3 regions of the Leptolyngbya sp. NK1-12 genome follow, and region 3 is predicted to be linked to each of the others. Evidence: predicted binding sites of a transcription regulator. Region 3 holds the regulator's gene; each other region holds the start of a gene.
What was found. Region 3 encodes HrcA, which represses chaperone genes, less so after heat shock. Its sites were predicted from a motif close to ANTTAGCACTCNNNANTNNNGAGTGCTAANT; they were not measured.
Positions count from the first base shown of each region.

Region 1: a site for HrcA is predicted at 1,386-1,416, ahead of groL (chaperonin GroEL). Genes of this name have one in related genera too.
Region 2: a site for HrcA is predicted at 1,324-1,354, ahead of groL (chaperonin GroEL). Genes of this name have one in related genera too.

Region 1 covers NZ_CP053586.1:6,127,712-6,130,968, forward strand. The annotation lists gene groL (chaperonin GroEL) at 1-1,374, opposite strand, end outside; gene groES (co-chaperone GroES) at 1,694-2,005, opposite strand; gene HJG54_RS26345 (hypothetical protein) at 2,431-2,589, opposite strand; gene HJG54_RS26350 (hypothetical protein) at 2,586-3,257, opposite strand, start outside.
Region 2 covers NZ_CP053586.1:564,704-567,960, forward strand. The annotation lists gene groL (chaperonin GroEL) at 1-1,293, opposite strand, end outside; gene HJG54_RS01940 (hypothetical protein) at 1,464-1,610, opposite strand; gene HJG54_RS01945 (Gfo/Idh/MocA family protein) at 2,016-3,122, shown strand; gene HJG54_RS01950 (Uma2 family endonuclease) at 3,133-3,257, opposite strand, start outside.
Region 3 covers NZ_CP053586.1:2,125,997-2,129,253, forward strand. The annotation lists gene HJG54_RS08685 (tetratricopeptide repeat protein) at 1-55, shown strand, start outside; gene HJG54_RS08690 (hypothetical protein) at 98-295, opposite strand; gene HJG54_RS08695 (rhodanese-like domain-containing protein) at 648-1,001, shown strand; gene hrcA (heat-inducible transcriptional repressor HrcA) at 1,223-2,323, shown strand; gene chlG (chlorophyll synthase ChlG) at 2,434-3,257, shown strand, end outside.

The DNA of each region.
Region 1 (3,257 bases), 2.6 Mb from region 3:
GGCGTTCTCGGCAATTCGCTGGAGCGGAGCATAGAGGGCACGCGCCACAATCAAAGCACCCGTCAACTCCTCATTATGCAGATGGCTCTTGGCCCATTCTTCCAGTTCAGGCGCGAGGTGAGCCAGCGTAGTGCCACCACCGGGAACGATACCTTCTTCCACAGCAGCTTTAGTGGCGTTGATCGCATCCTCTAGGCGCAGCTTGCGGTCCTTCATTTCGGTTTCCGTCGCGGCCCCGACTTTCACCACAGCGACACCACCTGCCAGTTTCGCCAACCGCTCTTGCAGCTTTTCTTTGTCATAGCTAGAGTCGGTTTCTTCGATCTGACGGCGAATTTGCTCGCAGCGGGCCTTCACGGCTTTCTCGTTGCCGTCGGCCACAATCGTGGTGGTGTCTTTGGTGATAGTGACGCGGCGAGCCTGACCCAGCATCTCCAGCTTGACGTTTTCCAGCTTTAGACCCGTATCGTCGCTAATCACCTGACCGCCGGTGAGAATCGCCATATCCTCCAGCATCGCCTTACGCCGATCGCCAAAGCCAGGAGCCTTCACAGCCGCCACGTTCAGCACACCCCGCAGTTTGTTCACCACCAGGGTTGCCAGGGCTTCTTTCTCGATGTCTTCAGCAATGATCAGCAGAGGCTTACCGGACCGGGCCATTTGCTCCAGCACTGGCACCAGGTCCTGCACCAAGGTGATTTTCTTATCGGTGAGCAGCAGGTACGGCTCTTCGAGAACCGCTTCCATCCGCTCGGTGTCGGTGGCAAAGTAGGGCGAAATATAGCCCTTATCAAAGCGCATCCCCTCGGTAATTTCCAGTTCGGTGGTCATGGACTTGCCCTCTTCCAGAGAGATCACGCCTTCCTTGCCCACCTTGTCCATGGCTTCGGCAATCATCTGACCGACTTCATTATCGTTACCGGCGGAAATGGCTGCTACCTGAGCGACGGCCTTGGAATCATTTACCGGACGGGCATGTTCGGCAATGCGTTCCACTAGATGGTGTGTAGCTTTGTCAATGCCGCGCTTGAGGGCAATTGGATTGGCACCAGCAGCCACGTTGCGCAGACCTTCTTTCACCATTGCATGGGCCAGCACAGTTGCGGTTGTGGTTCCGTCACCAGCAGCATCATTCGTTTTAGCTGCCGCTTGACGCAATAGCGAAACGGCTGTGTTCTCGATGTGATCCTCTAGTTCGATCTCTTTAGCAATCGTCACACCATCATTGATAATCTGCGGCGCACCGTATTTTTTCTCTAGCACCACATTGCGACCTTTGGGGCCGAGAGTAACGGCAACCGCTTCCGACAAGGCATCAAAACCGCGCTCTAGCGCTCGACGAGCTTCATCACTGTAGGTAATTGTCTTAGCCATAGCCTTTAACTAGTTCTAAGTGTTGGGTTTTGAGTGTTGAATTAATCGAACCAGGTGTACTAGTTTGAAGTGTTGAGTTTTGAAGTGTTGAGTTCATTGAGTCAGGCACAAGCTTTGGACTTTATCTAACCCAAAGTTTAGAATTCAACCTCACCCAACTTAATATCAAATCCGATTAAACGCCCTAATCCCTTAAATGCTGATTGTACAGGCGTTTTGGCAAAACATTGAATTGTACAGGCGTTTTGGCAAAACGCCTCTACGTAAATTCTGGCGGCTCAACCGGATTTGATATTAAAATTCAAAACTCAAAACTTTCTTAGCTGACCGTTGCCAAAATGTCCTGTTCGCGTAGAAGAACATAATCCTCGCCGCCGAGTTTGATGTCGGTGCCGGCGTATTTGGAGTAGAGTACATTGTCACCGACTTGGACATCAATGGCTTGGAAGGAGCCGTCTTCATTGCGTTTACCAGGGCCGACCTGTACTACTTCCCCAACTTGGGGTTTTTCTTTGGCCGTGTCGGGTAGGATAATTCCGCCTGCGGTTTTCTCTTCGGCTTCCCGCACTTTGACCAAAATTCGGTCGCCCAGCGGTTTAACGGTTGTAACCCCTAAAGAAACAGTCGCCATAGATAGTCTCCCAACGTTTCCGTTAGATTGTGCGAATTAGTTTGACATAGATTGAATAACAGGATGAGACATACAGGAGGAAATCTAGATTGCGAAGCTACAATGCTAGATTGGACTGTTAGCCTCAAACGATGCTACCTACATCGGCGTGACAGTAAAGATTCAAGCCAGGAGGTATTCTCTCAACTTCTAGATGCTAATTTAGCCGTAAGACGTAGCAGGTGGCAATAAATTGGGCTGTACGGTTTGCCGAACTTACTAAGGAGAGCAGTAAATGGTGAATAGTGAGGGGTGAGGGGGAAGGGGTGAGGGGTGAGGGGGAAGGGGTGAGGGGTGAGGGGTGAGGGGTGAGGGGTGAGGGGGAAGGGGGAAGGGGGAAGGGGGAAGGGTGTTGACTATAAAGCGCTCGGGTTAGTAATTAGCAGTTATTCCTGTTCAAGTAGGTAGAGTTGCAGTGCGGTCAAGGGTGCTCGCACACTGCCCGCTAAAACGGCGGCCATGGCCACAATTGCATAAGCAGGCGGCAGCGCAATTTCACCCCGATGAAGACTCTCTAGATGAAGACTCTCTAGATGAAGACTCAATTTTGTGCGGCCTGATTCGGCTGGGAGAAATTAGATGATTCGGCTTGCCGTTGATTGGATTGGTTTGCCATTAATCGTTCTAGCGTTGCATTGAGACTATAGAGTTGACTCAGAGTTGCGTCTCTAGAAAGATTATCTCGAATATTATCTCGAATCCTTTGTTCGAGGATTTGAAGCTGTTGCTGAATGCGTTCAAGTTGGGCAGATGAGATCTCCGGAACTTGTTCAATCAGTGTGCGGGCTTGTTCAGATAGTTCTTGAGTTCGCTGGTTCAATGAGTTGAGCTGTTGTTCAAGGCGTCGGACTTGGTCAGGGTTGACTCTGCTTTGTTCTAGTGTTCTGACTTGCTCGCTTAACTGGCGCTGTTGATTGCGTAGACTCGCCTGTTCATTATGCAGCATCAGTGTGATTCCAGCTAGCGCACCGCCTAAGGCGAGAATTGCCGCAATCAATGATCCAGTTAACCAACGCATTTGTTTGCGCAGTTTATTGGTTTCATAGGTGGATAGGCGAGCGTTTGCGCTGATTGACTGGCGTAGCTCGTGCAACTCCTGAGTCAGTTTCGCTAAGGCTTGATTTGTTTGGTTGAACGAATTGTCTGAAATGTGAGAGTTAGAGCCATTATCGAGTTGAGAAGAAGTTGAGGAGTAATCGCCGTCGTAGAGCAG
Region 2 (3,257 bases), 1.6 Mb from region 3:
TAGAGTTTGCTTGAAGTCCTGCATTTTCTGCGCCAGATGCAGCAGGGTCGTGCCACCACCGGGCACAATCCCCTCTTCGACAGCCGCCTTAGTTGCATTGAGGGCATCTTCGAGGCGCAGTTTGCGATCCTTAAGTTCGGTTTCGGTGGCTGCTCCTACCTTAATGACCGCAACGCCGCCAACCAAGCGAGCCAATCGCTCTTGCAGCTTCTCAGAGTCATACTCAGAATCGGTTTCGGCCAACTCCCGGCGAATCTGGGCAATCCGGGTCTCCAGCGCATGTTTATCGGGCGCTTCGGCCACAATTGTGGTGGTGTCTTTGGTAATGGTCACCTTGCGGGCATTGCCCAATGTCTCTAACGTCGCCATATCGAGACTGAGGCCAATATCCTCTGAGATCATTTGCCCACCTGTCAGAACGGCGATATCTTGCAGCACCGCTTTACGCCGCTCGCCAAACGAAGGAGCCTTTACGGCCACTACATTTAGCACACCCCGCAGTCGGTTCACCACCAGTGTTGCCAATGCTTCGCCTTCCACATCTTCAGCGATAATCAGCAGCGGCTGACCGGCGCGGGCAATTTTTTCTAGAACGGGAACCAGATCTTGAATGTTGCTAATTTTCTTATCGGTCAGCAGAATCAGCGGCTTTTCCAGTTCGCAAATCATCCGCTCAGTATCGGTAACAAAGTAAGGAGAAATGTAGCCGCGATCGAACTGCATCCCTTCGACGGTTTCCATCTCGGTGGAAAGCGACTTCGATTCTTCTACCGAAATCACACCATCTCGGCCAACTTTGCTCATCGCTTCGGCGATCATCGCGCCCACTTCCGGATCGCTGCCAGCAGCCACGGTTGCCACTTGCTCGATCTCATTGCCCTCGATCGGCTTCGCGATGGCGGCAATTTCTGCCAAAATTTGTTCCACAGTCTTCTCAATGCCGCGCCGCAAACTGACCGGATTGCTACCTGCTGCGACGTTTCTCAGCCCTTCGCGAATCATGGCCTGAGCCAGCACCGTTGCAGTGGTCGTGCCATCTCCAGCCAAATCTTTGGTTTTAGAAGCCACTTCTTGAATCAAACGAGCACCCGTATTTTCCAACGGATCTTCCAGCTCAATTTCTTTGGCAATCGTGATGCCATCGTTCACGATTTGAGGGGCACCATACTTTGCCTCCAGAACAACGTTGCGGCCCTTAGGTCCCAGAGTAATCCGCACCGCATCGGCTAGGGCATTAACACCACGCTCCAACGCCTGACGCGATTCTTCATCAAATACAACAATTTTGGGCATAGATTTCGGTTCCGATCTCTCCACTGTAGACTTTAGCACTCAAGTCGATCGAGTGCTAAAACCCGACTGGAGGGAATCCCGAACTCCAACCACCCAACAGGATGTTGGTCCAGAAAATTCTGGGTTCAACCGCTTTTTAGCTCGAACACTGCCAGGAGCTAAAATAAAACCTAGTTTAGTTGAAGTACACAACTTAATGTTTTCTGCCCCATACTGCGACACACATCCAATCGCGCCTGAGCCTGCCCCACCAGAAACACCAGGCTGACTACCACCACCATCAGCAATACCTTTTCTCCATCAATTCTCAGCAGCATTTGGCCATGTCCAAAGGAAGAGCAACAAAGGTACACATAACTTTACCGATTGGTAACATGGCTTTTGTGAAGTCGAAACCCGATTGTTGTGAAGCTCTAGTAAAGAAGCGCTTAAATCGCCCAGAGGTGGATCGCTCAGTTTGAAACCTTATGCTTTTGGAGGAACACTGCACCTTAGCATTATTGAGCCATCGCAATCTTTTGGCTGTTGACGCAGTGCAATGTTATCAACTGTGTCAGCAATATTGAATGTCATGATGTTTTGTCATATTGTGCTGCCGAGGCGAGTATTTACAGTCATGCGTAGCTGAAATCCCACTGACTTCGTAGCTCCTGACTCCTGACTCCTGACTCCTGACTCCTGTTCTGCTGTACGATCGCTCTGATGATTGAACTAAATCAGGCATGGCAGATTCTCGAATTGGTGTTGCTGTCGTTGGTACCGGCTTTGGGCAGAAAATTCACATTCCCGGCTTGCAAATTCACCATCGTACAGAGGTTGTAGCAGTCTACCACCGAAATTTGGACAAAGCGCAGGCGGTAGCGCAGTCGTTTCAGATTCCCCATGCGGCGCAAACCGTGGAAGAAATTGTCTGCTTGCCAGCAGTAGACGCAGTGGCTATTTCAACGCCTCCTTGCTTGCATTACGAGATGGCAAAAACGGTTCTGGAAGCCGGCAAACACCTACTGCTCGAAAAGCCCATGACTCTGGATGTAAAAGAAGCCATTGAGCTGTACCAATTAGCTCAGGCTCAAGGGGTGGTGGCGATGATGGACTTTGAGTTTCGGTTTGTACCCGCGTGGCAGCACTTGGCAGAACTGTTGGCGGAAGGCTATGTGGGGCAGAAGCGGCTAGTGAAGATAGACTGGCTGGTTTCCAGTCGAGCCGATGCAACTCGCCCTTGGAATTGGTATGCTCGCCGGGATCAGGGAGGTGGAGCATTAGGAGCCATTGGTTCGCATCTATTTGACTATATAGCCTGGTTATTTGCTCCGGTTGCGCGGTTGTGTGGTCAGCTCAGCACTACGATTGCCACTCGTCCCGATCCCATTACCGGCGAAGCGAAGCCAGTTGATGCCGACGACACCTGCACACTGATGCTGGAATTGACCGATGGAACGCCCTGTCAGGCTTGTCTCAGTGCCGTCACCTATCAGGGGCGAGGGCATTGGGTAGAGGTGTATGGCGACCGTGGCACGCTGGTTTTGGGCAGTGACAATCAGAGTGACTATGTGCATGGCTTCAAACTGTGGGGCAGCCAAGCGGGTCAACCATTAACCGAACTGGAGATTCCAGCTCGCCTCGCGTTTCCCACTACCTATCCCGACGGTCGCTTAGCGCCGTTTATCCGAGTAGTCGATCAATGGGTCCAAGGAATCGAGCAAGGCCGATTACTAGCACCCTCGTTACAAGAGGGGGTGTATTCTCAGTTACTGATGGATTTGACTCATCAATCGCACCAGACCAAGACTTGGGTAGAGGTGCCTCCACTAGATTCAATCCTCTCCTAGAGATATCGGGCTAAAGCTGATTGGGATCGATACCACGTTGCTGCAATTGGTCCATTAGTGCTTGCAGCTTAATTTCAGCTTGTTCAGCTCGCTGGCGTTCTTGTTCAGCGCGTTGACGTTCTTGTTCAGCGCGTT
Region 3 (3,257 bases):
GTTAAACTACAGGGTGGATTATTTCAATCAGCAAATTCAGCAGATCGCCCAGTAGATGATGCTGGTAATGTCGGTAATGTCGGTGATGAATGGACGGTTAAGCTCGGTTTTGAACTGGATCGCGCAGGAAGTCAATCACGACGGCTAAAAAATGTTCAAACTGAGCTACCTTCACTCGCTGTTGCATTTCGATGAACAGTTCAGGCCGCTGAGGCTGACTAACGAGCATGGTCAAGTAGACAGCGGAGGTGATTACAATCGCTTGAACCAGTTTATTCAGCATATTATTCAGCATGACAAACTCTCCTCTACCACAGCCCATATAATGCGCTCTAAAAACAAGTACGGGCATCCGCACTTCAACCCATTTTTAAAGTTGGCGATACTTAACTGCTTGCGGATAGCAGCTCAGAGAATACACGAGTCCTCCTCTTAAGTTTGCGATCATAGCGGATACAACGGGGGATTGACATTTTGATGATTAGGCCAATCGCTAATCAGATGGTCAATCAGAGGACTGAATCCAATTTTAGAATCCTTCAAAACCGAGAGTTCAGATTAGTTCAGACTTGCAGCAGGGGAATTCACCCGATAAGTTGAATAAGTAAGACACACATTTAAAACTTTAAAACCTCTTAGAAGCCTACATGTTTTCAGCCTCCAACCCACCCATTGCTGCCATCAGCGTTACCGAATTAGCAGAGCGGATGACAACCCAGCCTGGTCTCCAATTGATTGATGTACGTGAGCCAGATGAAGTGGCGATTGTCAAAATTGACGGATTTGTTAACTTGCCCTTGAGTCAATTCGCGAATTGGTCGGAACAGATTCAGACCCAGTTTGACCCCCATGCCGAAACTATTGTGCTGTGTCATCACGGAATTCGTTCCGCTCAGATGTGTCAATGGTTACAGCATCAAGGCTTTACCTGTGTCAAAAACGTGACTGGTGGAATTGAGGAATATGCGGCAGTTGTGGATTCCACCCTTGCTCGCTACTGAGGCTGACCCAAGGCTGACCCAAGGCTGAACTGAAGCTCGAAACAAGGCGCATGCTTTGCCGAAACCGAACAAACGGCACCCCAAAACCAGCTCAACCCGATTACAGTAGTGTCATAGGTGCTAGCATCACTGGTTCAGTAGGTTTGGATAGATCAATCTAAATCTGGCTGGATTTGAATTTAGAATCTGCTCGATAAATAAATCTGTTTATTGTTTCTACTATGTCCACGCCATTCAAGCTCAGCGCTCGTCAACAACAGGTGCTTGGAGCCACAGTTCGTCACTATATTGCCACTGCTCGCCCGGTAGGGTCTGAAGCGTTGGTAGACGAGTTTAATCCGCGAGTCAGTCCGGCTACGATTCGCAACGCGATGGGCTATCTGGAAAAATCTGGCCTGCTGTATCAACCCCACACGTCAGCGGGACGGGTGCCTTCAGATTCGGGCTATCGGATTTATGTGGATCAGCTCGTGACACCTTCAGATACGGTGGCGCGACAGGTGGATCAGATTCTGTCGGACCAGCTCAACTGGGAAGAATTGAGCATCGAAGCGCTGCTGCGGGAAGCGGCTCAGATTTTATCTACTTTGAGTGGCTACATTGCGCTGATCACGGTGCCCCAAACCAGTCAGTCCCAACTGCGCCATTTGCAGCTCGTGCAGCTCGATCCGGGGCGCGCCATGCTGATTGTTGTGTTGGATTCCTACCAAACCCAGTCCACGCTGATGTCGTTGCCCCAGCCAGATCCGGATCATGGCTCAGATCAAGCCAGTGATGCTGACCATCTTGACCGGGAACTGCAAATTCTCTCTAATTTCCTCACCGCTCATTTGCAAGGCCGCACGCTGGGCGAAATTGCCATCCTAGATTGGAGTGAGCTGGGCCGCGAGTTTGAACGCTATGGTGAATTATTGCGCACCTCAATGGCCGAACTGAACCGCCGCTGTCAGCTCTCGGTTTCCACCCAAATCCTGATTCGAGGCGTAGCTGAGCTATTGCGACGCCAGCCAGAGTTTTCAGAAGTGCAGCAGGTGCAAACAATCCTGCAGGTGCTAGAGTCGGAAACTGACCAGCTCTGGCCGCTGATTTTTGATACGACTGGGCTGGATGAGTCTGGCAGACGAGTTACGGTGCGGATTGGGGCAGAAAATCCGCTGGAACCGATGCGGACTTGCGCCTTGATTTCGGCCACCTACCAGCGCGGTTCGGTGCCTGTCGGCAGTGTGGGCATGCTGGGGCCGACTCGCATGGTGTATGAGAACGCGATTGCGATTGTGGAAGCAGCAGCCAACTACCTGTCTGAGGCGTTGAGTCAGGAGTAGGGGCAGCAGAGCGGCTGAAGTGCAAACTTGGCTTCAGAGCGGCTCACAATAATGCGGTAGTCTAGTAGATTGGACACGCTGTTTATCCCAGCGACATTACCTTGGTCACCATGTCTGAGCCATTACTAACTCCAGAATCCAACAGTGCTTCGACCAATGCCTCAACCGTGGCGAATGGGGCACCTGACGCAATGGCGGCCGATCGTAACGCCAAAGCCCGCCAGCTTCTGGGCATGAAGGGAGCGCAGCCCGGAGAAACCTCGATTTGGAAGATCCGCTTGCAGTTAATGAAGCCGATTACCTGGATTCCCTTGATCTGGGGTGTGGTTTGTGGCGCTGCTTCTTCTGGCCATTTCACCTGGACAATCGAGAATGTGCTGATTGCGGCGGCCTGTATGCTGCTGTCGGGGCCACTGATGACGGGTTACACCCAAACCCTAAATGACTTCTATGATCGCGAAATTGATGCAATCAACGAACCCTATCGCCCGATTCCCTCAGGGGCAATTTCGGTACCGCAGGTGGTAGCCCAGGTTCTGATCTTACTTGGAGCAGGAATTGTCTTGGCCTATGGGCTGGATGTTTGGGCCGGTCATGAGTTTCCTACCATTACCACAATCGCAATTGGCGGTGCTTTTCTGGCCTACATCTACTCGGCTCCCCCGCTAAAGCTGAAGCAAAACGGCTGGTTAGGGAACTATGCCCTGGGTGCGAGCTATATTGCGCTGCCTTGGTGGACTGGCCACGCCTTGTTTGGCGACTTGAATTGGACGATTGTGCTGCTGACCTTGTTTTATAGCTTGGCTGGCTTGGGCATTGCCGTGGTTAACGATTTCAAGAGCGTCGAGGGCGACCAGCAGCTTGGCTTAAAGTCCTTGCCGGTCATGTTTGGGATTACAACGGCGGCCTGGATCTGCGTTTTGATGATCGATGT